3 regions of the Cellvibrio sp. ARAG 10.3 genome follow, and region 3 is predicted to be linked to each of the others. Evidence: predicted binding sites of a transcription regulator. Region 3 holds the regulator's gene; each other region holds the start of a gene.
The links. The regulator sigma-54, encoded in region 3, starts transcription at its own class of promoters, with help from an activator protein. The targets are predictions, from matches to a motif close to TGGCACANNNNTTGCNNT.

Region 1: a site for sigma-54 is predicted at 7,815-7,832, ahead of ACSV5M_RS09885 (DUF4168 domain-containing protein). Genes of this name have one in related genera too.
Region 2: a site for sigma-54 is predicted at 8,702-8,719, ahead of puuE (allantoinase PuuE). Genes of this name have one in related genera too.

The regions. Positions count from the first base shown of each region.
Region 1 covers NZ_JBPYCU010000006.1:105,447-116,366, forward strand. Annotated here, with positions in the region: gene ACSV5M_RS09850 (YggT family protein) at 1-365, shown strand, start outside; gene ACSV5M_RS09855 (DUF167 family protein) at 370-675, shown strand; gene ACSV5M_RS09860 (dynamin family protein) at 855-2,870, shown strand; gene metX (homoserine O-succinyltransferase MetX) at 3,016-4,161, shown strand; gene metW (methionine biosynthesis protein MetW) at 4,165-4,758, shown strand; gene ACSV5M_RS09875 (ATP-binding protein) at 4,854-6,329, shown strand; gene ACSV5M_RS09880 (sigma-54-dependent transcriptional regulator) at 6,322-7,704, shown strand; gene ACSV5M_RS09885 (DUF4168 domain-containing protein) at 7,882-8,271, shown strand; gene ACSV5M_RS09890 (DUF4426 domain-containing protein) at 8,400-8,870, shown strand; gene rdgB (RdgB/HAM1 family non-canonical purine NTP pyrophosphatase) at 8,878-9,474, shown strand; gene hemW (radical SAM family heme chaperone HemW) at 9,560-10,738, shown strand; gene ACSV5M_RS09905 (exopolysaccharide biosynthesis protein) at 10,743-10,920, opposite strand, start outside.
Region 2 covers NZ_JBPYCU010000010.1:30,883-41,802, forward strand. Annotated here, with positions in the region: gene ACSV5M_RS13390 (tetratricopeptide repeat protein) at 1-46, opposite strand, end outside; gene ACSV5M_RS13395 (energy transducer TonB) at 500-1,132, opposite strand; gene ACSV5M_RS13400 (ExbD/TolR family protein) at 1,132-1,539, opposite strand; gene ACSV5M_RS13405 (MotA/TolQ/ExbB proton channel family protein) at 1,582-2,097, opposite strand; gene ACSV5M_RS13410 (MotA/TolQ/ExbB proton channel family protein) at 2,115-3,491, opposite strand; gene ACSV5M_RS13415 (DUF3450 domain-containing protein) at 3,504-4,259, opposite strand; gene ACSV5M_RS13420 (TonB-dependent siderophore receptor) at 4,317-6,731, opposite strand; gene ACSV5M_RS13425 (adenosine deaminase family protein) at 7,012-8,466, opposite strand; gene puuE (allantoinase PuuE) at 8,912-9,835, shown strand; gene ACSV5M_RS13435 (type 1 glutamine amidotransferase domain-containing protein) at 9,939-10,502, opposite strand; gene ACSV5M_RS13440 (alpha/beta hydrolase family protein) at 10,592-10,920, opposite strand, start outside.
Region 3 covers NZ_JBPYCU010000007.1:96,368-107,287, forward strand. Annotated here, with positions in the region: gene ptsN (PTS IIA-like nitrogen regulatory protein PtsN) at 1-453, opposite strand; gene hpf (ribosome hibernation-promoting factor, HPF/YfiA family) at 460-750, opposite strand; gene ACSV5M_RS10870 (RNA polymerase factor sigma-54) at 878-2,488, opposite strand; gene lptB (LPS export ABC transporter ATP-binding protein) at 2,637-3,362, opposite strand; gene lptA (lipopolysaccharide transport periplasmic protein LptA) at 3,370-3,930, opposite strand; gene lptC (LPS export ABC transporter periplasmic protein LptC) at 3,917-4,501, opposite strand; gene ACSV5M_RS10890 (KdsC family phosphatase) at 4,513-5,046, opposite strand; gene ACSV5M_RS10895 (KpsF/GutQ family sugar-phosphate isomerase) at 5,101-6,072, opposite strand; gene ACSV5M_RS10900 (MlaC/ttg2D family ABC transporter substrate-binding protein) at 6,342-6,971, shown strand; gene ACSV5M_RS10905 (BolA family protein) at 7,115-7,363, shown strand; gene murA (UDP-N-acetylglucosamine 1-carboxyvinyltransferase) at 7,407-8,672, shown strand; gene hisG (ATP phosphoribosyltransferase) at 8,691-9,323, shown strand; gene hisD (histidinol dehydrogenase) at 9,358-10,665, shown strand; gene ACSV5M_RS10925 (S1C family serine protease) at 10,704-10,920, opposite strand, start outside.

The sequences.
Region 1 (10,920 bases), on a different contig from region 3:
TGCAAGCGCTGGTGATCCAGATTATTTTTTTCGTCGCCGGCTATGGCTTTATCGGCGTGTTTAACCTGATTGCCTGGTCGTTTGTTGGCGTCCTGGCGACCTTCGCCAGCATCTACTTCTGGGGGCTGATCATTGTGATCATTGCCAGTTGGATTGCGCCTTTCAGCCAGAACCCTGCACTGGTGCTGGTACGCCAGGTGATCGAGCCGGCGATGGCGCCGCTACGCAAGATCATTCCGCCGCTGGGAGTGATCGACCTGTCGCCCATCGTAGCGTTTATGATTCTGCATGTGATCAATCGCTACCTGATTGCCGCCATCGCCGGTTCGGTGAATATGCCATCGGGACTGGTACTCGGGCTGTAAACCGGTGACCGGATCGGCACGCCACTACCGCTGGCAGGGCGAGGATCTGTTTCTCCACTGCCAGTTGCAGCCCAAGGCGGCTCACGACGAGATTGTCGGCTTGCACGGGGATCGGTTGAAGTTGCGGATTACGGCCCCGCCGGTGGATGGTAAAGCCAACGAACATCTGGTGAGGTGGCTGAGCAAGTTATTCGATGTCCCGCGTTCGCAGGTGACCATTGTGCAGGGTGAGCTGGGCCGCCAGAAAACCCTGCTGATCCGGGCGCCTCGCCAGTTACCGCCGCAATCCCTGATTTCCTGCCACGATTAGCGCGCCTTTGATCCGCTGGTTTGACCACTGGGTCGGGGTGAGACTATTCAGGTGTCAATTTTTCAGCTTTAATTTAGTGTCAAAAAGTGATCAATGTGGCTTCAGGCGAAAGCGGTGTAGCGCTGTGGCTCCGAAGATCGATAATCAATAACACAGGCTAATCAAGAAAGGTTCGCTCCATGGATGTTAAAGCGCTTCACCGTCAAATGACCAACTACAACCGCTGGAAGCACCAGTTGGATGATCGTCTGCAACGCTTTGAAAAGTGGGGGCAGAACCACAACATGGTCAGTGCCGAAGTGCACAAGACCCTCAAACGCGCACGTCAACTGCTGCGCGGCGATAGCTTTACCATTGCCTGTGTCGGCGAGTTTTCCCGCGGTAAGACGGAATTGATCAATGCCCTGCTGTATACCGAAGGCGGTCGTCGCTTGCTGCCGTCCCAGCCGGGCCGCACGACCATGTGCCCCACCGAGATTTACTGGGAGCCCAACCAGAAACATCGCAATTGCGTGCGCTTGCTGCCGATAGAAACCCGCCGCACCAATACCAGCCTGCAAAGTTTCAAACGCATTCCTCAGAACTGGGTGACCATTCATTTTGACCCCCAGGACCCGGTGCAGATGCGCACCGCGATCAATCAGGTGTCTGCCAATAAACAGGTGACGCCGGCCGAAGCCGCACGGCTCGGTTTCTCCACCGATGAATTGGGCGAGCGCGACGAGAACGGCATGGTGGCTGTGCCCTGTTGGCGCCATGCGTTGATCAACCTCGACCACCCATTGTTGCGTCAGGGCCTGCGGATTGTTGATACCCCCGGGTTAAACGCCCTCGGCAACGAGCCCGAATTGACCCTGCGCACCCTGCCGGAAGCCCAGGCGATTCTGTTCCTGCTGGCTGCTGATGCGGGAGTTACTGCCAGCGATATGACTATCTGGCGCGAACATATCCAGATCCTGCGCGATGACCATTGCACGGCGGTGCTGGCGTTGCTTAACAAGATCGACAGCTTGTGGGATGACCTGTCCGGCTCCCAGGAAGTGGACAGCCAGGTTGAGCAACTGCGCCAATTGACCGCGCGCCAATTGGAATTGTCGCCGGAGCATGTGCTGACCTTGTCTGCCAAGCACGGCCTGTTGGCCAAGGTCGGGCGCAATACGGCGCAGCTGCAGCGGAGTAATTTCCCAGTGCTGGAGCGGATGCTGGCCGAATGTGTAGTGCGCAGTCAGCAGCAAATCATCGGGCATCGGCTGATCGGTGACAGCTACAGCATGATCATCAACACGCGCAACAGCCTGGCCCGGCGTTTGAAGGAATGTGAGGCGGAGGTCGGCGTGTTGCGCTCTGCGGCGAATCCGGATGCTATTGATACGCTGCAACAACTGCGCGATACCATTCGCCAAACCCATCACCAATACCACAAGCAGGCGCTCTCGCTGCGCACCAGCCAGCGCCTGTTGGAGAATCAGCGCGCGGCACTGTTGAGCCCCGTCAGTGCGAGCCAGTTGGAGATGCAGGTACAGGAAGCGCATCACAAGCTGGCGCAGAGCTGGACTACCCTCGGCTTGTCCCGCGCCATCGGCGAATTCTTTGATGCGGTGGACAGCAATATTCGTCACCTGGAACGCGAGATCGAGCGGGCCAACAAAGTACTGACCTCGATTTACGAGCGCCCCGAACACAACCAGACCAATGCTGAATTGCTTAACCGTCACCTGTTCCGGATGCACAAGGAGCGCCGTCAACTGCGTCAGTTGCACACCCGCGCGGACGATTTCCGGTTGTCGCTTAACAGCCTGCTGACCAGCAAAAGCACCTTTATCAGCCGTTTTATCAACACGTTGGTGCAGGAAGTACGCAACACCTTCAAAGATATCAATCGCGCGATTGAGCACTGGTTGCAGGAAGCGCTCTCGCCGCTCTTTCACAACAACGAATACCAGAAGCAACTGGTTGAGCAACACATGCTGCGCCTCACGCAAATGCAGAACCAGCGCAACACCCATGCGGAAAAAGTGGAAAGTCTGCAAACCAATATCTACCAGATGCAGGCGGCATTGACGCAATTGGAGCCGCTCTACCGCGAGGTTATGAAAGCGCCGTTGGATGACGCTGCAGAGGTCAAGGCACCTGCGGATACCGGCGCGACCATTGTCTCCCTCAGTGAAGCGCGGCAGGCTTCGCGCTCTTCCTGATCTATCCGCACCCTGCCATGCAGGGTGCACAACTCCCTTGCAGCCACCGAACAGCGACCGTAGACTTGCGCCTTGCCGCCGCGCCTGAGTGCGGCCTTCGCCACGCGGCGATGTTCATTGTGTGCTGCCGAGATACGAGATCATCATGCCAATAACGCTACCCGCTGATTCAGTGGGTCTGGTTACGCCTCAGACCATTCAATTCAATGAACCCTTGCTGCTGGCTTGCGGCAAGACGCTGGATAATTACCAACTCATCTACGAAACCTACGGCCAGCTTAACGCGAGCAAATCCAACGCGGTGCTGATTTGTCATGCGCTGTCGGGCCATCATCATGCGGCGGGTTACCACACGCTGGAAGACCGTAAACCCGGCTGGTGGGATGCCTATATCGGCCCCGGCAAACCTATCGATACCAACAAATTTTTTGTGGTTGCACTGAATAACCTCGGCGGCTGTCACGGCTCGACCGGCCCCACCAGTATCAATCCGGCCACGGACAAACCCTGGGGCCCGGATTTTCCCAAGTTGCGTGTGCGCGATTGGGTGGCGAGCCAGGCGCGCCTGGCCGATAAACTCGGCATCGACACCTGGGCGGCGATCATCGGCGGTAGCCTGGGCGGCATGCAGGTGATGCGTTGGGCCCTGGAATATCCTGAGCGGGTGCGCCATTGCGTGGTGATTGCCTCCGCGATGAAGCTGACTGCACAAAACATCGCGTTCAACGAAACTGCGCGCCAGGCGATCATGAGCGATCCGAATTTTTGCGAAGGTCGCTACCTGGAACAGAACACCTTGCCGCGCAATGGTCTGGCGGTCGCGCGCATGATCGGCCACATTACGTATTTGTCGGATTACGCCATGGGCGAAAAATTCGGCCGCGATTTACGCAAGGGTAGTTTTGAACGCGGTGTTGATGAGCCGGTGGAGTTCCAGATTGAAAGTTACCTGCGTTATCAGGGCGACACCTTCGCGAATAATTTCGATGCGAACAGCTATTTGCTGATCACCAAAGCGCTCGATTATTTTGATCTGGCGCGCGAGTATAACGATGATCCTGTGCTTGCGTTTAGTCACGCACGCGCAAAATTTCTGGTGGTGTCATTCAGTACCGACTGGCGCTTTGCACCGGAGCGGTCGCGTGAAATTGTGAATGCCTTGATGGGCGCGCGCAAAGCGGTGACCTACGCCGAGATCGAATCCAACTTCGGTCACGATGCGTTCCTGTTACCCAACCCGCGTTATCAGCAAGTGTTTGCCCGTTACCTTGCCGGGATTGCCACGGAGTAAGTTATGCGTATAGATCTTAATGAAATTCAACACTGGATCACGCAGGGCAGCCGGATTCTCGATTTGGGTTGTGGCGATGGTACGCTGCTGAAATTTTTGATCGATAACAAGCATGTTGAAGGTTATGGATTAGAGATAGATCCAGAGCAAATTAATTTGTGTATCGATAAAGGGTTGAATGTTGTCGAACAAAACCTGGATCGCGGCTTGGGCAATTTTGCCGATAAAAGTTTTGATACGGTATTGATGACCCAGGCATTGCAAACCCTGCATTTTCCGCATTTGGTATTGGATGAGATGTTGCGTGTCGGCAAGGAATGCATCGTGACCTTTCCTAATTTTGGCCATTGGAAAGCGCGTTTTTATCTCGCCACGCGCGGGCGTATGCCGGTCTCCGACCTCTTGCCTTATGAGTGGTACGACACACCCAACATCCATTTTTGTACCTTTAAGGATTTCGAGGTGTTGTGCCGCGAAAAAAATATCCAGGTGATCAATCGCCAGGTGGTCAACGAACAGTCCCTGCAAACCCTGAAAGATATTGCGCCGAATTTGTTTGGCGAAACCGCCATCTATCATTTGCGCAAATCCGTCTGATTTTTTCTTCGCTTGTTCGGCGCGCCTCATTTCTGAGGCAGCGCTTTTTTTGTGTGTGTTAGGATGGAGCATCATTCACAAACACATCACTGCCTATGTTCTCCTTTAACAGAATCGCGTTTTACAACATTCGCGCTGCCTTGCTGGTGTTTGTCCTCTTGCCATTCCTGATTACCCTTATCGCCACTGGCTGGTACGGCCTCTACCGCCTGGAAGCCAGTGCAAAGGCGGCGATGGAAGAAGAAATTGAATTGCTGGCGCGCGCTATTCGTTTACCCCTGAGTCACGCGCTGCAGCACGGACACTCTGGCACCTTGCAGCGCAGCGTGACATCTATCTTTGACATCGACAAAGTCTATGCCGTGTATGTCTACGACAAGGACGGCAAGCGCATCTCCACCAGCGGCTCATCCAAAGCGCAGGTACAGGATCGTGAAGCGGTGGATCTGGCAAATAAAGGCGATGAACAGGGTGAATTTGACGAGATAGGTGGCGAAGAAGTGTTTTCCTACTTTTTACCGCTAACCGACAGCGGCGAGCGCAGTATTGGCCTCTTGCAGGTGACCCGGCGCGGCAGTGATTTTTCCCGCCGCATTGACGAATTTCGCGTGAATGCCATTGGTATGCTGGTGTTGTCCGCCCTGTTGGTGATGGCGCTGATTTGGGTGGGATACCAGCGAGCAGTTGGCCGCCATATTCACCGGATGCGTGAAGACATGGAATTGATTGCGGTGGGTAATTTGCAGCACCGGGTAGCGGTGGATGGTCCCTCGGAGATCCGCTTCCTGGCGCAAGGTTTTAACCAGATGCTCGACAGTATTGTCGCCTCGGAGCAGGAATTGCGGGAGCGACGTGAGCGCGAATATGAACTGCAAACCCGCTTGCAGCAAAATGAAAAATTGGCCGCTATCGGCCGCTTTGCCGCTGGCGTCGCCCACGAGTTGGGAACACCGCTCAGTGTGGCGGATGGTAAAGCCCAGCGTGAGTTACGCCATGCGGATGAGCAAAGTGCCGGTGTACTGCACCAGATTCGTCAGCAATTGCAGCGGATGGAGCGCATCATCCGGCAACTCATGGACTTCGCTCGCCCGGTCAAGCCGGTGATGAGTGACGTTAAGGTGACCGACCTGTTGCATTCATCGCTGGCCCAGGTGGATATGGAACGCCAACAGCAAGACGTGCAGATGATTGTGGTGGGGCGGGACAACTCGCTCAGTCTCCAGGGCGACCGTCTGCGACTGGAACAGGCGTTGATCAATTTGCTGCGCAACGCCATCCAGGCCACACCGGGCGGGCGCGTCCGGCTGGATTGGCAGGTCACCGATCCGGGCTGGCTGGTGTTCACGGTGGAGGACGACGGATCCGGTATTGACGAAGGCGATCAACACCGGTTGCTCGAACCCTTCTTCACCACAAAATCCACCGGCACCGGTCTGGGATTGGCGGTGGTGGACGCCGTGGTCAGTGAACACGGCGGTCGTATAGCGGTCGGCCACAGTGAATGGGGTGGGGCCAGCTTCCGTTTGCATCTGCCCCTTAATCCGCACAGCCAAGGAGTTGCTCATGACTAGACCACAGCCTGTTGATGTCTTGTTGGTGGAGGATGATCCCGACCTGCAGCAATTGCTGATGGAGGAACTGCAAGACGCCGGACACAGCTGTATTGCCTGCGGTGGTTTGCAGGAAGCCCGTGCATTTTTACAGGCGCAACTGCCGCAACTGATCGTCAGCGATCTGCGGCTACCGGATGGGAACGGTTTGACCTTGCTGGAGAACGTCAAGCAATTACCACTCAAGCCGGGATTTATTGTCATTACCGCCTTTGGCACCATTGACCAGGCGGTGGATGCCCTCAAGCGCGGCGCCGACGACTTCCTCACCAAACCCCTGGATCTGGATCACTTGCGCCTGTGTGTTGAGCGCACCTTGCAGCGCCAGCAATTACAGGAAGAGGTGGCCTACTATCGGCGGCTGTTGGATGAAGCTGAATTCCACGGCATGATCGGCGGCAGCAGCGTTATGCGCCAACTGTTTGCGCTCTTGCGCCAGATCGCCCAAGCGGAAGGGCCGGTGTTGATTACCGGCGAGAGCGGCGTGGGTAAAGAACTGGTGGCGCGAGCGCTCCACAATGAGAGCCCCCGGCGCGATAAACCCTTTGTGGCCATCAACTGTGGCGGTATTCCCGCCAGCCTGCTGGAGAGCGAACTCTTCGGCCACGCGGCTGGCGCGTTTACCGGTGCGGATAAGGCGCGGCAGGGATTATTCGCCGCCGCGAACGGCGGCACGGTGTTACTGGACGAGATCGGCGAAATGCCGCTGGAGATGCAGTCGAGCCTGCTGCGTACCTTGCAGGATGGCCGGGTGCGTCCGGTAGGCAGCAACCGCGAACAGGAGCTGGACGTGCGCATCATTGCGGCCACCAATCGCCAACTGACGGAGGAGGTCAGTGCCGGTCGCTTCCGTGAAGACCTGTATTACCGGCTGGAAACCTTTTCGGTGGAGGTGCCCCCGCTGCGCCGTCGCGCCGGGGACCTGGAGCGCCTGATCAGTCACCACCTCAAACACCAGAACCTGCGCCGCGAACAGCCGGTGGAAGGTATCTCGGCCGATGCCCTGATGCGCCTAAAGGCCTATCCCTTTCCAGGCAATGTCCGCGAGTTGGCCAATATGATTGAGCGGGCAGTGACCTTTTGCACCGGACGGCAAATTGAGGTAGAGCACCTGCCCGAGCGGGTGCAGTCCATCGCTATTACCTCTCTCGACACCCTGGCGGGCCGCTGGGAACCGCCGTTGGTGGAGGGGCAACTGGTTCCCCTGGAAACCATCGAGCAGGACTATATCCGTTATGTACTGCAACAGGTCGATGGCAACAAGCGGCGGGCGGCGGAGATCCTGGGCATCGGTCGGCGGACCTTGTACCGGTGGCTCGAGAGCGACGATGAATAATCTGCCGTATCTATGTGTCAATCTGGCGCATGGGCGCCGGGGCACAGTTTTATTGAATGTCATCTTCCATAAAAGCATTAAAAATCAATAAATTAGGATTTTTATGAGGCTGGCATAGCGATTGCAAAACACCTTATGTAACTTTTTATATTCAATGGAGTACATGAGGAGAAAATTATGTTCAAGATGATCAAGCAACCATTGGCCATTCTGTCTATCTCTGTCGGTCTGTGTGCAGCACCTTTGGCATTGGCAGAAACCGTACCGCAAACTACTACACCCACAGCGCCCGCAACCCAGGCCCAGCCGCAGATTAGCGAGGAAAAGGTCGATCAGTTTGTAACGGCCTATGTGGAAGTGCAGAAGATCAACCAGGAATACAGTGAGCAGTTACAAGCTACTGAAGCCCCTGAAAAAGCCACCGAGCTGCAACAGGAAGCGCAAACCAAGATGCAGGAAGCCGTAGCGGATTCCGGGCTGACGATTCCTGAGTACCAGCAAATCGCCAGCCGCGCCGGTCAGGACCAGGATTTGCGCGCTCGCATCCAGGAAAAAATGGCTAATTAATTTTTCCATCACCCTTGGCACCGGAGCTCTGGCTCCGGTGTTTCGCTTTACTCTCACTCATTTCGACATTTAATACGGCGTAATCCTGTAAAATGCGGACACTTTTGTCCCTTGGGAGATTGCCGGTAATGTCATCATTTCGCGCCCACCTGTGCATCCTGCTTTTCATGCTGCCTGCGCTATCCAGCCAGGCCCAGACAGACCAGCCAAAACCGGTCGAAACCTCGCAGCAATTTGGTGCTTACACCGTTCACTTCAGTGTGTTTAATAGCACCTTTATCAGCCCGGAAGTCGCTCAGGTATACGGACTCACTCGCGCCGCCAACCAGGTTCTGGTTAACATCAGCCTCACCTGGACGCAGGATGGCAAGACCACGTTGGGATTGCCGGCTAAGGTGAGCGGCACGGCGACCAACCTGATTCAACAGCAGCGCACACTGACATTTAAAACCATCGCAGAAGGGGATGCGACTTACTATCTCGCTCCGCTGCGCCACACTAATGAGGAAGTCGTCAACTTTACCGTACAGGTGCAACCGGACACGGCATCCGCCCCGTTTACAGTGCGCTTCACCCGCCAATTGCATACTGAAGAGTGACGGTGGTATGACTCAGAAAATAGTGCTCGCCAGCGGCAATGCCGGCAAGCTGCGTGAATTCCAGCAATTGCTTGCCGGCTGTGGGTTCGACGTGGTGCCGCAATCTGCTTATCAGGTTGATAATGCTGACGAGACCGGTTTGACCTTTGTTGAAAATGCCATCATCAAAGCACGCCATGCCTGTCACCACACCGGCTTGCCCGCCATTGCAGATGACTCAGGTCTGGAAGTTGATGCGCTCAATGGCCGTCCGGGCATTTATTCCGCGCGCTACGCGGGTAACGGTGCTTCCGACGGCGATAACAATGCAAAATTGCTCCAGGAACTCCACGCTGTCCCGGAGGCGCAACGTACCGCGCGATACCACTGTGTGCTGGCGTTTATGCGTCATGCAGAAGATCCGACGCCGCTACTCTGCCACGGTTCATGGGAGGGGCGCATTCTCACAGCGGCGCGCGGGCAGGGTGGGTTTGGTTACGATCCTTTATTTTTTGTGCCGACTCATGGGTGTGCGGCGGCTGAGTTGGACAAGGATGAAAAAAACCGTATCAGCCATCGCGGTATGGCTATGGCGGATTTGCTGGCCATATTAAAAAGCCGGTAAACCGCTTTTTATAGCGAACGATTTTCCTGCGGTTTGTTAACTGCATTTCGTTAATTCTTATTGCTGTATCACCAGCAGGACTCCCATGCTGCAACTTCCTCCCCTGGCACTGTACATCCACATTCCCTGGTGCATCCGCAAATGTCCCTACTGTGATTTTAATTCGCATCAAGCCAATGATGCCGTGCCGGAAGCAGATTATGTCGCCGCGTTGCGGGCTGATCTTGAGCAGGATGCGTCTCTGGCACAGGGGCGCAAACTCATCAGCATTTTTTTTGGCGGCGGCACGCCGAGTATTCTATCGGCGCAAGCGATCGGGCAGATTCTGCAAGACGCTGAGCAATTGGTCGGATTTGAAGAGGATATTGAAATTACGCTGGAAGCAAATCCGGGCACCTTTGAGCAGGAGCGCTTTCGCGGATTTCGCGCTGCCGGTGTGAATCGTTTATCCATCGGCATCCAGAGTTTTAACGATACGCAACTGGCATTGCTGGGCCGTGTACATGGTCGCAGTGAAGCCCTGCGTGCAGTAGATGTCGCACGCGCCGCCGGCTTCGATAATATTAATCTGGATTTAATGCACGGTTTGCCTAAGCAGTCCGTAGCGGATGCGCAAGCCGACTTACAACAGGCGATTGCACTGACGCCGGAGCATATCTCCTGGTATCAGTTGACCATCGAACAGAATACGGTTTTTTATTCGGCGCCGCCGCGCTTACCGGACGAAGACATCCTCGCGGATATTCAGGATGCCGGTGTGAACCTGTTGGCGGAAGCCGGATACCGGCAATACGAAATTTCTGCCTATGCACAAGCGGGCAAACGCGCGCGGCACAATATCAATTATTGGCAGTTTGGTGATTACCTTGGCATCGGCGCCGGTGCCCACGGCAAGATCACGTCGCCGACACAACAAGGTATTACGCGCTTATGGAAAACCCGTTTACCCAAACACTACCTGGACAGCCACAATAAAATTTCACCTGCTGTTGCCGGTCATCAAAACACGTACCTCGGTGGTGGCGAGGTGTTACAGCAACACGCGCTACCCCTGGAATTTTTATTAAATAGTTTACGTTTAGTGGAAGGAGTCCCTGTGGCTTTTTTTCAACAACGTACGGGCTTGCCATTTAATGCGTTGGAGCCGCAATGGTCGGAATTAACACAGAAGGGATTGGTAGAGGTGGGTGAAGGCATAATGAAAACCACAGCGCTAGGGCAGCGTTTTTTGAACAATGTGCTTGAGGCTTACACGGGTGATTGAACGGCTACAGTAGCCAGGTCGCCAGGCCGCCGAGCATGACAAGTGCCGCTATCAATCCGACCAGGGTGAAGATACCATCACGTGCCGTCAGGCCGAGACTGATAATCACAATAGACGAAGAAGGAATTACGTCTGCGAAAGGAATGATTTCCAAAAACGGCATGAATAAACACAGCCCAATA
Region 2 (10,920 bases), on a different contig from region 3:
CTGTGCGTTGGAGGCTGTTGGTGATTGATGTGAGTTTTTGATACATCTTTTATTCCCGAATAAATAAGTAAATGATGTGCTTACTTATAACTACAGAGTGTTTGTCCGGTGTGGGCAGGTATTGGGGAGCGGGGTGCGAGACACGCCGTGAATACATCCCTGTAGGCTCATCACCGGCATCCTTGCCGGTGATGGTCTCGCACCCCGCTCCCCAATCCCTGCTGTGCCATCTGATTTAAATTTTTCTGCTGAACAGTTAAAACTGCATTAAATTTTCCGACCATTTCCGCATATCCAATTAAGCACACAAACACATTCCAATATGGATCTATTTCTTTAAACAAGAGCGCTACAGATGTGAATTACTAATACGCTTTTCACTTCAAAGTCACGCGAAATACTTGCAGGAGGAATCCGGTGTTTTGTTCTGAGACCATCACCGGCAAGGATGCCGGTGATGGTCTCAGAACAAAACACCGGATTCCAAACACACCGCCCACTATTGCCCCAATTTAAACTCAATCGTCTGCCGCGCCCTCTGCGCCTCCGGCTTCCCGTTCACAATCTTCGGCCGAAACTTCCATCGCTGCATCGCCTGAATCGCCGCCTGATCAAACAAACGCGGCGGGTCAGACTCAATCACCGACACCTCAGCCACCGAACCATCCGGACGAATCGTCACCGCCATGGTCACCGAACCCTCAAGCTTCGCCTGCTTCGCCCGCTGCGGATACGCCGGCGGCACACGCACCACCGGAATCACATCCGTATCGAAACCCGCCATACCATCACCAGCCTGGAGCGTTCCCAAAAACGGACCCGAACCTTTGTTTACCGGTACACCGATCTTTGGCATATCCATGCTCAAATTGGTGTTCATGTTCATCATCTGGTTACTCAGGTCCGGGGCATCCGGCGGTGTCTCTGGTGGCGGTGGTGGATCGGGTAGACGACGGTCTTTGGTGTTGATGTCATCTTTTGAAGTATCCACCCGCACAAAATTTAAATAGGTGTGATTTTTATCCGGCTCTTCAAACAAACCGTCAGTCGCAATCAACACCTGCATCGCCACGAATATCACCAGGCTGAACAGTACCGCCGCGACCAGACTGGAGGAATATTTCGCTAGCATCAGTCATTCTCCGCCGCCACAGACACCGAGGTTGCGCCCGCCATGCGCGCCTGATCCATGACATCAATCAAGGTGCTGGTATTGGAATCCTGGTCGGCGACGATGATGACCGCTGCGCCGGGATTTTCTGCCAGGGATTTTTCCACGTTCGCACGAATCGCGCGTTTGTCGATCTGGCGTTTGTCCATAAAGATCTGGTTTGCGGCGCTGATGCCGATCTGGATGCTGTTGGATTCGGTTACCACAGCGGTTTCCGCTTCGGGCCGCGTCACGTCGACGCCTGATTCTTTTACAAAGGTGGAGGTGACGATAAAGAAGATCAGCATGATAAACACCACGTCCAGCATGGGTGTTAAATCGATTTGGCTTTCTTCTTCGTCATTGAGTAAAAAACGGTTGTCACTCATACATGTCTCACTTGTCGTTAAGGCGAAGGTTCGATATCGCTATCAGTGATACGTGGGCATCTCGGCAGCAGCGGTGCGCAGTTCGCGTTTGTAACGGCGATCCAGTTCGGTGGCAAAGGGAATCGCAAGCAGCGATATCACCATGCCTGCCATGGTTGGAATCGTCGCCGCGCTCACGCCATTGGCCATCGCGCGCGGGTTGCCCGAACCGAGGTAAGCCATCACTTCAAACACCTGGATCATCCCGGTTACGGTACCGAGCAGCCCGAGCATGGGCAGCAACGCAATCAATGCCGGAATCAATTTCAAATGCCGCAGCATCTGGCAATCCAGTTCCGATAACAGTTGACGACGATGCTGCTCGGCAAACCATGATGACTTATCGGCACGTGCCTGCCAGATGTCGATGTTGCGTTTACGCAGTGGTTGATACTCACGATAAAAAAACCAGTAGCGCTCGAAGATCACACACCACAACCAGAAGGACACAAAAAAGATCACCCACAATACATTGCCGCCGGTATTGAGAAAGTCGGTTAAGGAAGAAAATAGTTCCATGACGGCGACCTCCCCGATCAAGCCTTGGCTTTGGCGATATCAACGGCTTTATCAGCGATCATGCCGGATGCTTGTTCACCGATAACTTTGCTGAGTTGTTGCGCCCGGCTGCTAAGCATATTGCTCGACAGCAACAACGGAATCGCCACACACAAACCTTGCACAGTGGTAATCAACGCTTGCGAAATGCCGCCGGCCATTAATTTCGGATCGCCGGTACCAAATAATGTAATGGCCTGGAAAGTGCCGATCATGCCGGTCACGGTACCTAACAATCCCATCAAGGGCGCGATAGCGGCCATCACTTTAATCGTGGACAAACCTTTACGCAGTTCTGCCAGATCTTTAAAGATCACTTCGTCCAGTTTTTTGCCCAGCACATCGAGATCATTCAGGTGTTTGTTCTCAAAGTAAGCCTGCATCATGCGACCGAGAGGATTGTTGCTGGATGGGTGATCCATATCTTTTAACTGCGCATTCATGCGCTTTGAGATGCGTGACAACTTGATCATGCGTTCAATCACAATCAATATGCCGATAATGCCGAGCAGGATAATGGCATAGCCCACTTCCTGACCCTGTTGCACGCGTTCCATAAAGCTGGGTGATTGCACTAATAGCCCCAGCAAGGCACCCCGGGAAGGATCAAGTGCAAAACCGACATCGCCGCTGCTCGCTGAACTCAATGACGCAGCGGTTGAACGGACACTGCCACTTGGTTGGCGCGCCAGCTCAACCAATTGCTGACTGTCCGCCACATAGTTGAGGTATTTATCGTCAGTAACAATATTGAAGGTGCCTACGCGAGTCACCGGCGCGGTATAGGCTTCACCACTGGGTTTTACCACGCTGGCTTCAAAGCGCGTGACATTGGCTGATTCGGAAATCTCCTGCAGCATCAGCGTCCACAATTGCTGCATCTGTGGAATCGTTGGGACTTCTTTGGTATCGGCCAAAGCTTCGATCAGAGCCTTGCGTTCGGGGTATTCCACTGAGATCAATGAATCGAACAGCAACTGTTGCGTGTCGCCCGCCATTTGGCGAAACACACCGAAGAGTTCGCCCAGGTTGCCGGTGCGACGATCCAGTTGGGTAGTCAATTCACCCAGCTGAAGTTCGTTTGCATCGAACACCACTTTCATGTCATCGCGCAATTTTTCCTGCCGGGCCAGGTCGGCCTGTACTTCGGCCAGCAAGGCTTTTTGGTCGCTGGCAGCCGCGCGAAAACGCTGTTCACGTTCACTGTTATGTGCGGCTTCGGCACTAACTTCTTTACTGACTTGTTGATAGAGATTTTTCAGCGTATCGCTGGTTTGCGCAAAACTGATAACAGAAAAACCCAGCGCACAGATACTTAAACAACTACTGAAGGCAAATTTGACAATCGATTTCATAAACGGAATTCCTTACTGGGCAGGCGCGTTAACAGGAAGCGTCAGCAACTCCGGCGGAGTTTGCTTGCGCGCGATACGCAGACCGTCGCGCACGCTGGTGCGATAACCTGAGTCGAGTAATTCCCAGGCCCCACGGCTGTTATTCCAGCGGCCACTTTCGTTCCCATCCAGGGTTTGGTAAAACAGGCCAACGCGACCGATGCGCAAAAAATCTACCGTGCGCGCTTCGTTTTCAATCACCAGTTCACCGCGATAGGCTTCAATGGTGCGACCGTATTCCACTTCTACCAGATAGGCTTCCATGATGCGGCGATATTTTTCACCGGCGGTGACATCGGCGCGATCAATCAAGGTGCGCAGATTAGCCACACGATCCTGGCGCTCTTCTTTCAGAAAAGGCACATCCGCCGCTAACAATTGTTCAAGGGTTTCGGTCATCTTCAACATCAATGGCAGCGCACCGGTTTCGATGTTGTCAATTTCCGCCGTTTGTTTTTGAATGCTGGAAATCTCGGCTTTTTGCGAGGCAATCAGTTTTTCCATTTGTTGGTTATAGATCGTCAAGCTTTCCAAACGCTGTGACGCAATGCGGTAATTCTGTAAATCATCAGCCGTTTGATCAGCCAGGCTATCAATGCGTTTTTGACTCGTCACTGCACTTTTATCAATCGTTTCCTGTTGTTGCAGGCTATCTTCGACCGCCACCGCCGGCAGGGAAAACAGGGTAACTGCCATGAGCGCAGCCCCCAGGGGTTTACGAAAAACCATAATCGACCTCTGTTTAGTAGGGGGCCACAAACCTGAGGCCCCTTGACACGCAAACGGTTAGAACTTGAATGACGCGTTAGCGACGAAGTGACGCGGCAATTCAGGCAGTACGATGGTGCTGCCGAACAGGTCCGGGAAATTCGCGCGGAAGTATTTTTCGTCCGTCAGGTTTTTACCTTGCAAACTGATACTCCAGGTATCGGTGTTATAACTGATGCCGGCATTAAGCAAGGTGTATGAAGGTAGCTCCACTGCTTTGGAGAAACCGGAGTAGGTTGAATCGGCATGTACCGTGCTGGCGGTGATGCGATAGCCGTTACCGAAATCATATGCACCGGTCAGGCTGTACATATTTTCCGGGATACCGGATTTCAGCGCATCCGTTTCATTACCTACCAAGGTCAGACCTTGCATCACGTAGCCGTAAAACAGTGACGGATCAGTCACACCGGTCAGATCACCCGCACCCTGGAAACCAAACTGGGTGCCGCCATCCAATGCGGTGAGGTTGGTAATTTCCAGGTGAGTCATCGCTGCGGTGAGGGTGAAGTTACTAGTCACCAGGAAGCGAGTTTCAAATTCGTAACCCTCACTTTCGGTAGTGTTGTTACTCACCTGATCCTGCGCGCTGAAGTTGGTGCGGGTTTGGTTGAACCAGGCCGCGGAGAAATACAAACGGTCATCCAGGAAGCTGCCTTTGATACCCACTTCTTCCAATTCAGAATCGGCAATCGCATTACCGTCGGCAATCAGTCCGGGAGAAATCTCTGATCCCTGCCCCATCACAATGGTGGCCTGTTCAGACACAGTGACATAAGGCGTTAAACCAAACGGTAAGGTGTAGGACAAACTCGCTGTCCATGACACACCATCATCGGTTTCACTGGCTGTCACGCTGTCTGGTGTACCGCGAATTTTTTCACCGACTGATGTCGAGGTCATGTCGAGATAATCGTAACGTGCACCTACTAATAAACCCAGATTTTCAGCGATGGTGTAGTCCGCCAAAAATGCCAGACCGTAATCGGTATAATCACCCACCAGGTAATTGGAATAATCAGAATCAGTGACGGTTGCCAATAATTTGCGATCCAGCGCAGTGGAAGGGCCACTCAAATCGCGGCGGTCAAAGTATTCATAATCGAAATCGTCACCTTGTTGGAAATCGGTGTAACGAATACTGGGCGATATTTGATAACTGGCCTTTAACCAATCAGCGTGTTCTGCTTCAAAGGCGAAGATCAATTGATCTTCAAACGCGTAGCTGTCGACAAATTGCGAAAAGCCGTAGGCGTTTTCGTTGATGTTTTCCAGTTTTTCGTAGAAGGCTTTGTTGGTGATGGTAAAACTGTCGCTGACACTGTGAATCACATCGAAATACAAGGTGGTTACGGTGGTGACTAATTGATCTTCCGGTGAAACCAGGGTCTGGTTGCCTTTCAGTTTGGTGGTCCCTACGTTTTCCAACGCCCAGGCCGGGTCCATGTCGGCATTGGTGGCTGCACCGGCAGGTACAAAAAAGTTACTCGATCCTTCGGCAAAGGTTGCTTTCCAGGCATCGTATTCGTCTGGTGAATTGTAACCATCACCATCCAGATCCACTGCTTGTGCGGTACCGGTAATATAAGTGCCGTTATCAATCAGATCCTGGGTTAAACGGTTCCAGCCAGCCACCTGGTTGCCATCGTATTCGTGGTACATACCACCGAATTCAATGCGGGTGTTGTCAGAGAAATCCATATTAAAGGAAGCTTGCAGGATATTCTGGTCGGTACCGGAGTTGTCGTAGTAACTGCCAGAGTTTTCAGTTTCTGCATAGATGTAATAGCCGAGACTTTTTTCACCGATCGCACCGGGACCGCCCACTTCTGCTGACAATACATTTTTATCCCAGCTGCCGCGTGTAATGGAAATCTCACCGGCAGCTTTTTCCAGATATTGCCCGGTTTCAGCGCGCGCAGACTTGGGTTCGAAGTTCAGGTAACCACCGATCTTGGATGGGCCATAAATCGGCGAGGCGGGACCACGCACAATGTCGATACGATCTGTTGCACCAATCGGCGTGGGGTAGTTGCCGGGGTTGTTCACGCGACGCACACCACGGAAATACACCTCACCCGGTGTACCGCGCACATCAAGAGAACCGGCAACGCCGAAGAACGACTGGGTAAACGCACCGGGGGAAATTAATACCAGGTCATCAATATCGGTGATGTTGTAACTTTCCATCATGTCGGCACTGACCGAGGTCACACCGCGCGGTGTTTCGAGAATGGTTTTTCCAAAACCGAAAACCGACTTCACAGGCTCAGTTGGCATAACACCCATGGTGTCTTCCACCTGCCCTTCGGCAGTGTAGGTTTCCAGCTCGACAACTTCTTCCTGAGCCAGCGTAGCAGGTGCAGCGAGCACGCAACTGAGACTGATCAGCAGCGCGAGTTCTTTACGCTTGAAACAATTGTGTGTGGTCATAACGAGTGCACTCCAGAGGTCTAATAATATTTACTGTGACGCTGTTCAGGGTTTAGCAAGCCCCATGCCATTTCCTGTCTAACTGGTTACGTTTTTAAGATGGCAGATTTATTTCCTTTTAAATCAATCATCTGCAAGGCTTAAAATACAGTTCAATCGTTTATTAATCTAAAACTTCCGGATTTTTCAGCTCTCTCGTGGGTGAGCTGCCGGCCCTTGTTGAAGCATGATGCTGTGCCGTGCACCAAATCGTGGCTCGATTTTTTACACGGCGAACGGATTACTTAAATGTGCACACCTGATAGCGTTTGCAGGTAAAGCTGTAGGTCACCGGCGCAACATTTTTCAGGCCAGCAACACCACGCGCTTTAACGGTTTTTTCAAACTGGCTGATACGTTTGTTATAGGTATCGAGCAACCTGGCTTTTACCTCGTCTTCAACAAAACTGTATTGCAGGGAGTTACGACTGAGCAGCATCAACTCATCCCAGGACAGGTTAAATTCTTTCACTGCGACAAAAAATTCATCGGTAATATTGGAATCCCACATGCCGCGATCATCGGTTGATAACGCCACCGGAATGCCGAGACGCAAGTACTCCGGGAACGGGTGCTGGGAATATTTACTGACGTATTCCAGTAGGAGATTGGAGATGAGATTGATTTCGACCAGATAAGGACCGTGGCGCATTTGCCGCAGCAAATCGTTGTCGGTAATCAGGTTAACCCCGTGGCCGATTCGATCAGCCCCGAGCATTAAAGTGTCGCGGATATGGAAGTTAGGTTCATCCACCTCACCGGCATGCACGGACAAACGCACGTTGTTATATTTTTGGCGCAACTCGCGCAGGGTTTTGGTGAACCGCAGCGGATGGCCTTTATCATTGTCTTCCCGCCCGACCATATTGACTGCCAGATATAAATCGCGATTGCGCGATACAAAATCGTAGGCATTCACCAATTGTTGTTCAGCGTTGGGGGCAAAGCGCAGGATAGATTCCTGCAATCTGACTGTAACGCCAGTGGCTTTTGCGTCTGCCTGCGCAAGACGCTTGCGGTAAATATCGGCAACGTCATCAGCGGGAATCGGTGTGCCGTCCGGTTTGATAAAACCACCGGCCCCCATCATGGATTCGAGATAAATAAGTCCCTCATCACCAAAGGCTTTCATATTCAGGTACAGGATCTCGGCCATCATGTAAGGGCTGGCCATCAACTGGTCGAGGCGTTGCCAATGGGTCTGGAAAAATTCATCGCGCCCTTCGTGATCATGGGTCAAACGAATACTGTCCAACCACCCGGCTTTTTCGTCCGCACTCAGTTCTTCCAGGCGTTTGTATTCCTGCTTCTCACAATCCGGTAACTGGTCATAGGTGGATTCCAGCAGGTTGTTGAACAACAACAAATAAGGACGGCGACCAAATTCATTACCACCATAAGGGCGACAGTTGTTGATCTTGACTTTAGTGTAGAAACGATAGCCATGGGCTTTTTGGCTTAACGCCAGCTCATACCACCATTCGGAAAGGGCTGAACCACTCATGTGATTGTGCAAGTCGCCGCCCTTGGGCATTGCATATAAAAAGGTATAAAGCTCCTGATCAGACGCGCTTGATTTAAATTCTTCAAACCATGCATTATTTTTTGCCAAAGCAGCAGAGCTGGCCATGATCCATAAACAACCAACGAGCCAATGCACTGCCAGACTGTTTCTTAAAGACAGAGAAGATGACATAGGAAAATCCACACAAGAGAAGAGTTTTGGTTACAACAAAAAGAATGGAGAAATGCGAGGTGGGTTAATGCAATAGTGATACCAGATAGGTGATGCAGCGCCATTACTGCTATGGCGCGGGCAATTAGTTGTCCGAACGGTCGAGATTTGTCTAAAACTGGTGCATGGTTTGGCGAATTGCCCAGTAATATAGCGGGGACGTGCCTTTGGTTAAGGGAAATCCTGACCGTGACGCTGGCATAGAATTTGATTAGGTTGTGTAAGCGTTTTAGAGAGAGTGGTGTCGGATTACGCTGCGCTAATCCGACCTACGGGTAATATATAAACCACTCGGTTAACATGTAGGTCGGATTAGCGCAGCGTAATCCGACAAAGCACTCCAAAAGAATCACAAAAGCTACCAGTCAAACTGGTTCCTGATAAAACCCAACACAACGGAAATCTCATGAACGAAAAAACGCCCTACCCCCGCGATCTCATCGGCTACGGCGAACACCCACCTCACGCCAACTGGCCCGGCAGCGCGCGCATTGCGGTGCAATTTGTCATTAACTACGAGGAAGGTGGCGAGAATTGCGTGCTCCACGGTGACCCTGCCTCCGAGACATTCCTCTCGGAAATTATCGGCGCGCGCGCTTATGAAGCCCGTCATATGAGCATGGAGTCCATCTACGAATACGGCAGCCGCGCCGGCTTCTGGCGTTTGCATCGCCTGTTCAAAAAGTACCAGATGCCGGTTACCGTGTACGGCGTTGCCATGGCCCTTGAACGCAACCCCGACGCGGTTGCCGCCATGCTCGACGCAGATTGGGAAATCGCCAGCCATGCCTGGCGCTGGATAGACCATCAATTTATGCCGATAGACGTTGAACGTGAACAGATTCAAAAAGCGATAGACATTCACACCCGCGTGACCGGTTCCCGGCCGCTGGGTTGGTACACCGGTCGCGATAGCCCCAACACCCGTTCATTGATTATTGAACAGGGCGGATTTTTATATGATTCAGATTCCTATGCCGATGACCTGCCCTATTGGAACCACGACCATGGCCAGCCGCATTTAATTATTCCCTACACACTTGATGCAAACGATATGCGCTTTGCTTCGCTCCAGGGATTTAACTGCGGTGATCAGTTTTATACCTATTTAAAAGACAGCTTCGATGCGCTCTATGCCGAAGGTCACAGCACACCCAAGATGATGAGTGTCGGTTTGCATTGCCGCATTATCGGCCGACCCGGACGCGTCCAGGCACTGGAACGCTTCCTGCAATATATTTTGAAATTTCAGGACACCTGGGTTTGTCGGCGTGTTGATGTTGCGCGGCACTGGCATGAACAACACCCGCCGAAGCGCATTACCGAGTGAAGTAAATAATGAAAAAAAGATTGGTATAAAAGAGTAAACAGCCCGGCGACAGCCGGGCCGTATCCAGCGAATCAAGCAAACGCCAAATTAATCAAACTCTACATTAAGCAACCTGTCGCGCATGCTTCCCTTCGGCCAATTCCTCCAGCACTTTTTTATTGAACGCGTCCAGGTCTTTTGGTGTGCGGCTAGTGACCAGACCTTTATCCACAACAACCTCTTTATCTACCCATTTTGCGCCAGCATTACATAAATCATCTTTTACTGACGGATACGACGTCATGGTTCGACCGTCCACCACACCGGCACTGATCAACACCCAAGGCGCGTGACAGATAGCTGCCACTGGCTTGTGCTGTTCGAAAAAATCCCGCGTGAAGCGCAGCGCATCCTGATTGGTCCGCAAGCTGTCCGGATTATACAGACCGCCAGGGATAACCAGCATGTCGTAGTCTTCCGCTTTAACATCAGCCACTACTTTATCCACTGGGCAAGTACCGCTCCAGTCCTTATTGGACCAGCCGCGAATCTCACCTTTTTCCAACGACACCACATCCACCTTCACACCCGCTTCGGTCAATGCCGCTTGAGGTGACTTTAATTCCGATTCCTCAAAACCGTTAGTCGCAAGGATCGCCACGCGCTTACCTTCAACTTGCCTTTTCATAAAAACCTCCTATGAAAGTTATGTTGCGTATGTAAAGCGTGGGACAGAAGGTTGTGCTCATCGTTCACTGAAATAAGTGGATTGAAATGTCACAGTGTTTTAGCGAACCAATCCGTGGTGGACTGCAATACCAACTCCGGAATAGTCTGATCTTCCGCCAGAGTATTTTCATCGCTGTCTGCAAGAACATTAAACAGATGATCTGCGTTGTCAATCAACATTAACGAAGCACGTTCCGGACCGATGGTATTAACCAGGCGCGTTGAGGAGATCGGCGGAACCAGCGTGTCCTCCGTGCCTGCTACGGCCATAAGTTTTCCCTGATAATTTTTCATATCGGTAAAACTGGTATTACTGCTAACTTCGTTGAACCATTGCAAACCAAAATGCAAGGGCTCAGCACGCCATGGAAATGTCA
Region 3 (10,920 bases):
TTAATCCTTGCTGATGGCTATCTCGTACAAGGCTGCGTCGCTGTCAGCACCGCGCAAACGCTCGCGAAATTCGCTGTCATTGAGCGCGCCCGCGAGGGCCGCCAGGTTTTGCAGATGTTCGCCATGGGCATTTTCGGGCACCAACATGGCAAATAAAATATCCACTGGCTCAGAGTCAATGGAATCAAAGTCGATGGGCTGGTTGAGGGTAATCAAGGCCCCGATGACGCCGTCATAGTTTTCCACCCGACAGTGTGGAATGGCAATGCCGTGGCCAATACCCGTGGAGCCGAGTCGCTCCCGCGCAATCAGCCGACGAAATAAATCGTCGGCGTCAATAGCGGGAATGTCCTGGGCGATGGTGTTGGCAAGGATTTCCAGCACACGCTTTTTACTGACACCCTCGATGTCGCACAAGGTGCGGCCCGGGGTGAGAAGAGATTGTATTTGCATAATGTATTAACGATGGCTGCGCATTTTTTCTTTGTGTTTAATCAATTGCCGATCGAGCTTATCGGTCAGCAGGTCAATAGCGGCATAGAGATCTTCTGATGTCGCATCGGCGAATAAATCCTTGCCGCTTACATGCACGGTGGCTTCCGCTTTTTGTTCCAATTTATCTACCGAGAGAATCACATGGGTATTGGTGATGCGGTCGTGATGATTATTGAGACGCTCAAGTTTATTGTTGACGTAGTCCTTGAGGGATTCGGTAACTTCCAGATGGTGACCGCTGATAGTAATTTGCATAGTACTTCCTCTTCGTTATGACAGTTGCTTAATCTTGCCTTGCGACACGATTATTGATTCCTGCATAGTGCTAAAACACTTTCTGCATACCCGATGTTGATCAGCCTAGCAGTGGAGAAAAAGGATGTCATAGTAAACTTTTACGCTCATTGGACGGCGGGATATTCAATGATTCCCGATACTTGGCGATGGTGCGTCGCGCCACCTGGATTCCCTGCTCGGATAAGAGCTCGGTGATCTTGCTGTCGCTCAGAGGCTTTTTTGGATTTTCCGCGCTCACCAGTTTTTTGATGATGGCACGAATCGCCGTAGAAGAGCATTCGCCGCCGCTGTCTGTACTCACATGACTGGAAAAGAAATATTTAAGTTCAAAAATTCCCTGGGGTGTATGCATGTACTTCTGGGTCGTAACCCGCGAAATAGTGGATTCATGCATATCGACAATTTCAGCGATATCGTGGAGTACCAGCGGCTTCATTGCTTCGGCACCGTACTCAAGGAAGCCGCGTTGTTTTTCCACGATGCAACTTGCAACTTTAAGCAGGGTTTCATTACGGCTTTGCAAGCTTTTGAGAAACCAGCGTGCTTCTTGCAGGTTGTCTTTCAGAAAGGTGTTGTCGCTACTGGAGTCTGCCCGTTTTACCATGGAGGCGTAATCGGTATTGATCCGCAGACGGGGCGCAATATCCGGATTTAATTCGACAACCCAGCGGCCATCCCGCTTTTCCACGAAGACATCCGGTACCACATACTCGGTGTCGCCGGACGCAATCATATCGCCCGGGCGCGGATTCAATCCCTGGATCAGCGCCACCGCCTGGCCCAGTTCGCTTTCCTTGAGTTTGGTGCGCCGCATCAATTGGCGGTAATCGCGACTGCCCAGCAGCGGCAGGTATTGCTTGACGATCAGCTTGGCCGGTTCGAGAAAAGGCGTAGTCGGGGCGAATTGTTGTAGTTGTACCAACAGGCATTCAGACAGGTTCTGACTGCACACCCCGCAGGGGTCAAATTGTTGCAGGCGATGTTGTACCGCAACCACCTCGTCCAGTTCCAGCTCATCCAGTTCAGTGATCAAACCTTCATAGATATCGGTAAGGCTGACAGAGAGCATACCGCTGGGATCGACCGCATCGATGATTGCCATGGCGATAACGCGGTCCTGATCTGACATGGGGGTCAGATTGAGCTGCCACATCAGGTGATCGTAAAGGGAGTCGGTAACGGCGCGCCGGCTTTCAAAGTCGTTATCTTCGCCATCGTAGGAGGATGCGTTGCTGGTATGGGAGGACTGATACACATCGTCCCAACTGGTATCTACCGGCAATTCATTGGGGATGGATTCATTCCAGTCGGTGTGGGGCTCATTATCGACGTAGCTGTCGTTATCCGAAAAACTTTCGTTGTCTGAAAAGCTTTCCGTGTCGTTGTAGCTCGTTTCTGCGTAGCTGTCCTTGTCGGCAAAGGTATCTTTATCGTTAAAACCTGAATCAAGATCTGCGTTGGCTTCTGCGGCCACTTCCTGTTGGCGAGGGTAATCACTGTCTTCTCCGTCACCGGCCTCGGCGGGAGTGTGGCTGTCATAAGCCTCTTCAATTTCCAGCATGGGGTTGGAATCCAGGGCCTCCTGAATTTCCTGCTGCAGATCAAGGGTCGACAATTGCAACAGGCGGATTGCCTGCTGCAATTGGGGCGTCATGGTCAGTTGTTGGCCGAGTTTTAGCTGTAGAGACTGCTTCATCGTAAGTAGAACTAAACCCCAAAAAAATGATGTTGTTCAGGTGGAGTTTAGACAGCCTTTGTCTTGCAGGCAATAACACCTAGCAATCTTTGTGCCTGTTATACAAATTTAATGGCTTGTCAAGTGATTTGTCAGAATACACCTGAAGTTACAAGCGGAAATTTTCGCCCAGATAAACTTCGCGGACCTTGTGATTACTCAGGACCGTTTCTGCATCGCCTTCGGCGATGATGTGACCTTCACTGACGATATAGGCGGTTTCGCAAATATCCAATGTTTCGCGTACGTTGTGATCGGTAATTAACACACCAATGCCGCGATCTTTGAGGTGGCGCACAATCTGTTTGATGTCATTGACGGAGATGGGATCAACCCCCGCAAAGGGTTCGTCGAGCAGGATGAATTGTGGTTCGGTCGCCAGTGCCCGGGCAATTTCCACCCGCCGCCGCTCACCGCCCGATAGGGACATGCCAAGGCTATCGCGGATATGGGTGATATGGAATTCCTGGAGCAGGGAATCGAGTTTCGCGTGCCGCTGCTTGCGATTGAGGTCTTTGCGGGTTTCAAGGATGGCCATGATGTTGTCGGCCACCGTCAGTTTGCGAAATACCGAGGCTTCTTGCGGCAGGTAGCCGATACCGGCGCGCGCGCGGCCGTGGATCGGCAGATGGGTCAGGTCTTTCCCGTCCAGCACGATGCGACCTTCATCGGCACTGACCAGACCGGCAATCATATAGAAACAGGTGGTTTTGCCCGCGCCGTTGGGGCCCAACAACCCGACAATCGTACCGCTGGTGACGGCGAGTGATACATCAATAACCACTTTACGGCTCTTGTAGCTCTTGGCGAGGTGTTGGGCTTGCAGCGTCGGCATGGTCGACTCAATCTTGATTGATGGTTTGGGGTGGGATGATGATCTCAATGCGCTGCGGTTGCTGCGCATCGTTTTTTCCCGCCGCTTTCATAATTTCTTTGCGAATATCGTAATCAATGCGGTTGCCACTGATAGATGCGCCGTTTTCCTGCTCCAGAAATGCATCTTCCAGCAGTAACAAATGCTCATCGGTCAGGGTGTAGCGGATGCTGTTGGCCTGGGCGGTGATTGTCGCCTGGTTTTCGGCCGGTTTTTGTTGATAGCGCGCTGGTGTACCGCGGGCTTCCATCTTTTCAACTTCATCTTTGTTGTTGGTATGGATAGTGATCCGGTCCGCACTGATCTCCAGTGTGCCTTGTTTCAGTTTCACGTCGCCGCTGTATGTGGCGGTCCGTTGCTTGCGATCCAGTTGAGCGCTGTTAGCAGAGATATGGATGGGTTGTTCTTTGTCGCTGGGCAGTGCATGAGCCGGTGTCGACAGCCACAGGGCGCAGAGTAACGGAGTGAATATTGATACAAGCGGTTTGCACGCCATCATAGAAAATCTGACATTGTTATTGAGGTTCATATGTCCCTCGGACCCTGGAAAGTAACTCGATGCGGTCTTCACCCAAGTAAGCTTTCATGCCCAGCGTGTCGAGGTGGCCTTGTTGGGCGCGCATCTTAACAGCTTTATCGGTTTCGGCGTATTGCTGGCTGGCCTTGATACGCAATTCACTGGTCAGTAATTCCAGGAGCCCTTCTTCCGATGATTGCTGATAAACGCGCACGTCGTTAAACAGGGTTACCAACTGGCCGTTCTGATCAATTTTTCCCTCATTGGCCGTGAGATGCCAGGGCGCAATAGCGGCACTTTCACTAAACAACATGCGCGGTTGGGTCAGCATGGTGTAATCATTTGGACCCGGGAGGTTTGGATTGATCTGGAAGTGCTCGGCAGTATCTGTGGTCAGGATATTGCGCAGGTTGCCGTCCGCATCATATTCGCGCAGCTCGATATCGGTCATATAGGCTTGGGGGAAATTGGCACTTCTCACAATATCTTCGCCCAAAAGTTCGGTGGGCGACTTATCCCAAAAAGCCACCAGCCCGATCACCAGCAGCGAAATAACAACCCAGGGCAGCGGAATGCGCGACATGAGACACTCCGTTAATGATGTGTTGGCAAGTAATGTGCAAGCGCTGCATCAAAGGTGCCCTGCGCTTGCATGATCAGGTCACAAGCTTCGCGTACAGCACCCTGGCCGCCATGAAACTGACTTTGCCAGTGGGCGCGATCAAGCACGCTTATATGGGCGTTGGGTACTGTCAGTGCCAGGCCGACGCGACTCATCACGCTGAGGTCTGGCCAGTCATCGCCCATGAACGCAACTTCTTCCAGGGAAATGCTGTTGTCCAGATTCTCCTGCAAGGCGACCCATTTATCTTCCCGCCCCTGGATTAGCAATTCGATCCCCAGGTCCTTGGCGCGTTTGGCGACCAGGGCGCTGGTACGCCCGGTAATAATGGCTACTTTCACACCGCTGCCCTGTAAGAGTTTGATGCCGTGGCCGTCCAGGGTACAGAAGGTTTTCAGTTCATCGCCAGTATTGCTGAAGTAGAGTTTGCCATCGGTGAGGACACCGTCGACATCGAGTATCAATAATTTAATACGGCGGGCGCGTTCCAATAAATCCGGGGTCATTCAGGGCTCTCGGGCAAATAAATCGGGTTGATGAGTTTGCGCAGCGGGGGTGGGTTAAATCACGCCGGCACGTAAAATATCATGCATGTGTACGACTCCGATGGGGCGATTTTGTTCGTCGCCGACAATCAGGGCGGTAATTTTGCGGTCTTCCATAATCTTCAGTGCTTCTGCGGCGAGTGTCGTATCGCGCACGGTTTTGGGGTGGCGGTTCATCAGGTTGCGCATCATGGCTTTGCCGATATCGACGCCCTGGTCGATGCTGCGACGCAAGTCGCCGTCAGTAAAGATGCCCAGTAAGGTGTTTTGACTATCGACCACCGTGGTCATGCCAAAACCTTTTTCTGTCATCACCAGTAGCGCCTGGGATAACGGTGCGTCAGCGTCCACGCGGGGAATCTTGTCGCCGGCGTGCATGATATCCGCGACGCGCAATAATAGCTTGCGGCCCAGGGCTCCGCCGGGATGGGAAAAAGCAAAATCCTCAGCAGTGAATCCGCGTGCTTCCAGCAGCGCTATGGCCAGGGCATCGCCCATCACCAGGGTGGCTGTTGTGCTGGAGGTGGGTGCCAGTGCCAGGGGACAGGCTTCGCTGGCGACGCTGATGTCCAGGTGTGCCTCAGCTATTTCGCCCAGCACGGAAAAACGGTTGCCGGTCATGCTGATGATCGGAATCCCCAGGCGTTTTAACAGCGGTAGTAAAGTGACTATCTCACTGGAATTGCCAGAATAAGAAATGGCGATCACCACATCGTCTTTAGTGATCATACCCAGGTCGCCATGGCTGGCCTCGCCGGGATGAACAAAAAATGCCGGTGAGCCGGTGCTCGCCAAGGTGGCGGCGATCTTACGGGCAATGTGACCGGATTTACCGATGCCTGTGACAACAGTGCGTCCGCGGCAACTCAGGATCATCTCGCACGCCTTGATAAACTCCTGGTCCAGTCGCTCCCGCAAGGCCGATACGGCGCCTGCTTCGATATCGATGGTGCGCAGCCCGGAGCTGATAAAGTCGAATTGAGTCATGCGGGGCGAGATCTCGCTGCTGGATGGTCTGGGTGAATCAAGCGGGCATTATAACGGCGTAAATGATTGCCGCCACCCTCCGTAGGCGTTTGCGCTCCCGCGCGGCGGAGTTTTCGCCTACTGAGGCCAGTGGTATAGTGCGTGGCCAGATTTTCAGCCGGGGGATTAACGTTGTTCATCCTGACGACAGGTGCAGGGCACTTATCGCGCTGATGGCAGTCTTACCTACCGGCAATTTCCCGTATGACAACATGAGGTTAGGAATTCAGATGACTTATTTATCGCACAAGGTAACCGGCGCTTTGTTGTTAATTGCTGCCTGTTTCGTATTGAGTTTCCAGGCGGTCGCTGCAGAGAAGGAGGTCAAAGATCCTCGTGAATTGGTTGAAGAAGTCGCGCAAGAATTATTTGCCGTAGCCAAGGCCAACCCGGGCGAAAAAGCCAGCTCGGAAGCGTATTTCAATGAGGTGGAAGCCATTCTTGAGCGCGTAGTGGATTTTCCTTTTATCGCTTACGTCGTGATGGGTGAGAGTGGCAAGAAAGCCACTGAGGAACAAAAGCAACAATTTGCGGAAGTGTTTAAGAGTGGCTTGGTTAGATCTTATGCCAAAGGTATCGCAGCCTATGCGGACAGTAATATCAAGATCCTGCCGGTCAGCGTCAATCCAAACAGGCCCACGGCAGTCACTGTCAAGCAAGAGGTAACGGACAAAGGTAATGTCCATCATTTGGCTTACAGCATGCGCCTGAACAAGAAGACCAATGAATGGAAGTTGATCAACGTAACGCTCAATGGTGTTAACCTGGGTCAATCTTTCCGTAGCCAGTTCAGCCAGGCTATCGCCAAGCAAGATGGTGACATCGATAAAGTGATCAGCAATTGGTTATCTGAAGCCTGATCCTGTTTTAATTCGCGTCTCGCCGGTCATTGCGACCGGCTTCGCACATGCGGGATGCGCCGCCCGGCGCATTCCGGTAAGATTCCCTCCCTTGCTTATCCTTGATTCACGTCACCGGGCCAGGAGCCCTGAGAAATATATTTATGCAGTCTGAAGACATCAAAGCGCTGATCGAAGCCAGTATCCCTGACAGTCAGGTCCAGGTTGGTGTACAAGGAGATCACATCAATCTGGTTGTTATCAGTTCGGCCTTCACTGGCCTTTCTACCGTTAAAAAGCAACAACTGGTCTATGCCGCTTTGGCAGGATTGTTTGCTGATGGCCGCGTTCATGCAGTGGATTATATGAAAACATTTACGCCGGAAGAATGGCAGCAGCAACAGCAACAATAATCGCCCAGCGATTCGACGCCCTATCTCCTAGCCCAGGTATCCAATGGATAAATTAATGATCAAGAGCGGTGGTCCGCTCAGCGGCGAGATTCGCATCTCCGGCTCAAAGAATGCCGCTCTGCCGATTCTCGCCGCCACCTTATTGGCAGACAGCCCGATATTGCTGCGCAACATGCCCCACCTGAATGACATCACCACCATGCTCGCCCTGTTGCGTTGTATGGGGGTGGGGGTGACGATTGATGAACGTATGGGCGTGGAGATCGACCCCACCAGCATCAATGATTTCACGGCGCCCTACGAACTTGTCAAAACGATGCGCGCCTCTATCCTGGTGCTGGGGCCCATGTTGGCCCGGTTCGGTGTGGCCAACGTGTCTTTTCCAGGCGGCTGTGCCATTGGTAGCCGCCCTGTCGACATCCACCTGCGCGGCCTCGAAGCCATGGGTGCGATTATTGATATCGATGAAGGTTATATCCGCGCTAAAAGTAACGGGCGCCTCAAGGGTGCGCATATTCTGATGGATGTGGTCACTGTAGGCGGGACCGAGAACCTGTTGATGGCCGCAGCGCTGGCCGAAGGGACCACTGTTCTGGAAAACGCAGCCCGCGAGCCGGAGATTGTGGATCTTGCCAATTTGCTGGTCGCCATGGGGGCACAGATTGAAGGTATAGGCACGGCGACATTGGTGGTGCACGGCGTAAACCGTTTGCAGGGTTGTCACTATTCGGTGATGCCGGATCGTATTGAGACCGGAACCTACCTGGTTGCGGCCGCTACTACCCGCGGGCGTATCAAAGTCAAGGACACCAGTGAAGCGATTCTCGAAGGGGTGTTATTGAAGCTTGAGGAGGCTGGGGCCCATATCAGCACCGGCAAGGACTGGATTGAGCTGGATATGAAAGGCAATCGCCCCAGGTCGGTGAATCTGCGTACCGCGCCTTATCCGGCATTCCCGACCGATATGCAGTCCCAATTCACCGCCATGAACGCCGTGGCGGAAGGAACAGGCACAGTTACCGAGACGATCTTTGAAAATCGCTTGATTCAAGTCCACGAATTGAATCGCATGGGGGCCAACATTACCCTCGAGGGCAACACGGCAATCGTCAAAGGTGTGGAGCGCCTGAAGGGTGCGCCGGTAATGGCCAGCGATCTACGCGCTTCCGCGAGCCTGGTGATTGCCGGTTTAGTAGCGGAAGGGACGACGCTCGTGGATCGGATTTACCATATTGATCGTGGTTATGAATGTATCGAGGAAAAGCTCCAGGCGCTGGGTGCCAATATTCGCCGGGTGCCGGGCCGTTAAATTTATTGTTGGACTGCTATGAACCAGACATTAACCATCGCCCTGACCAAAGGGCGCATTATGGATGAGACTTTACCGCTGCTGGCGGCGGCGGGTATAGAACCTCTGGAAGATATTGCCAGGAGTCGCAAACTGGTTTTTGATACGAACCAGGACAACGTGCGTCTGCTGGTGCTGCGGGGTGCGGATGTGCCCACCTACGTGCAGTTCGGCGCAGCAGATATGGGTGTATCCGGCAAGGATACCCTGATGGAAAATGGTGCGGATGGGCTCTATGAGCCGCTGGATCTCAATATCGCCCGCTGCAAATTAATGACGGCGGCTATTAAAGATGTACCTACCCGGCCCGGTCGTATTCGCGTCGCGACCAAATATGTCAATATCGCCAAGCAATATTACGCATCTCAAGGCCGCCAGGTGGACATCATCAAGTTGTACGGCGCCATGGAGCTTGCCCCCATTATGCAATTGGCTGATGAAATTGTGGATATTGTGGATACGGGTAACACCTTGCGTGCTAACGGCCTTGAGCCGCGCGATTTTATCGCCGATATCAGCTCGCGCCTGATCGTCAATAAAGCATCCATGAAGATGAAGCACATCAAGATTCAGCGGGTTATTGATGACATCGCCAAAGCTGTGGCCAAGTGATTTTTTATTAATGTTTATCTGCTAGAGCAACATCATGTCTGAACCCTTTATTAATCGTCTGGATGCTGAACAAGCGGATTTTGCCGAGGCACTGGGTAGGTTGCTTGCGTGGGAATCGGTATCCGATGCGCGAGTCGCTGCCGTGGTGGATGACATCCTGCAACAGGTTCGTGCGCGCGGCGATGCTGCAGTGATTGAATATACCAATCGGTTTGATCGCCGTAGCGCGACGGCGATGTCTGAGTTGCTGGTTTCCAGCACGCAATTGCACGCTGCGCTGGAAATGATTAGCCCGGAACAGCGTCAGGCGCTGGAATTGGCTGCAACTCGTATTCGTCAGTATCACGAACATCAACGCCAGGAATCCTGGCGTTATACCGAAGCCGATGGCACCGTCCTCGGACAGCAAATTACGGCAATGGAGCGAGTGGGGCTGTATGTCCCCGGTGGTAAAGCCTCTTATCCATCTTCTGTATTGATGAATGCCATCCCAGCCAAGGTGGCAGGTGTCGCACAGTTGATTATGGTGGTGCCGGCTCCGGAGGGCGTGCTTAATCCGATGGTGCTGGCGGCAGCGGCCATCGCCGGTGTTGACCAGGTTGTTACCATTGGCGGCGCCCAGGCAGTAGCGGCGCTCGCGTATGGCACAGAGACGATTGCCAAGGTCGATAAAATAGTCGGGCCGGGCAACATCTATGTGGCAACGGCCAAGCGCGCAGTGTTTGGCCAGGTCGCTATCGACATGATTGCTGGCCCTTCTGAAATTTTGGTGATCTGTGATGGCAAGACAGATCCGGATTGGATCGCAATGGATCTGTTTAGTCAGGCGGAGCATGACGAACAAGCTCAGTCGATTCTCTTGTGCCCTGATGCCGCTTATCTTGAGAAGGTTGAGGCAGCCATGCAAAAGTTGCTGCCGACCTTGTCGCGTAGTGCGATTGCCGGTGTCTCTGTTCGTACGCGGGGTGCTTTGATAAAAGTGCGCGATATCGCCCAGGCGCTCGAGGTGAGTAATCGGATTGCGCCAGAGCATCTGGAGTTGTCAGTAGAGGATCCCGAAGCGCTGTTGCCGCAGATTCGCCACGCCGGTGCCATTTTTATGGGGCGTTACACGCCGGAAGCCTTGGGGGATTATTGTGCTGGTCCGAATCACGTTCTGCCGACCTCGGGGACTGCACGTTTTTCTTCGCCTTTGGGGGTCTATGATTTCCAGAAGCGCAGTTCGATCATCATGTGCTCCGCCAGGGGTGCTTCAACATTGTCGCGCACAGCTTCAGTATTAGCGCGAAGCGAGGATCTTGAGGCTCATGCACGTTCGGCAGAATACCGCATCACTGATTAACGATAAGCGTGTAAAAAAGCCGGCGGAAGCCGGCTTTTTTATGTTCGGGTGCGCGCACTGGGTCTTACCCCCGCAATCGCCACCAATTCCAGTGTCTCTCCTTCGCGCACAACCCGCAGGTTCACTTCGCTGCCGGGTGTGATATCGGCCACCAGGAAAAGGCCCTGACGCGCATCCGCAACCGATTGATTATTGATGTGGGTGATGATATCGCCGGGTTTCAGATTCGCCCGATCAGCAGGGCTGCCCTCGAGA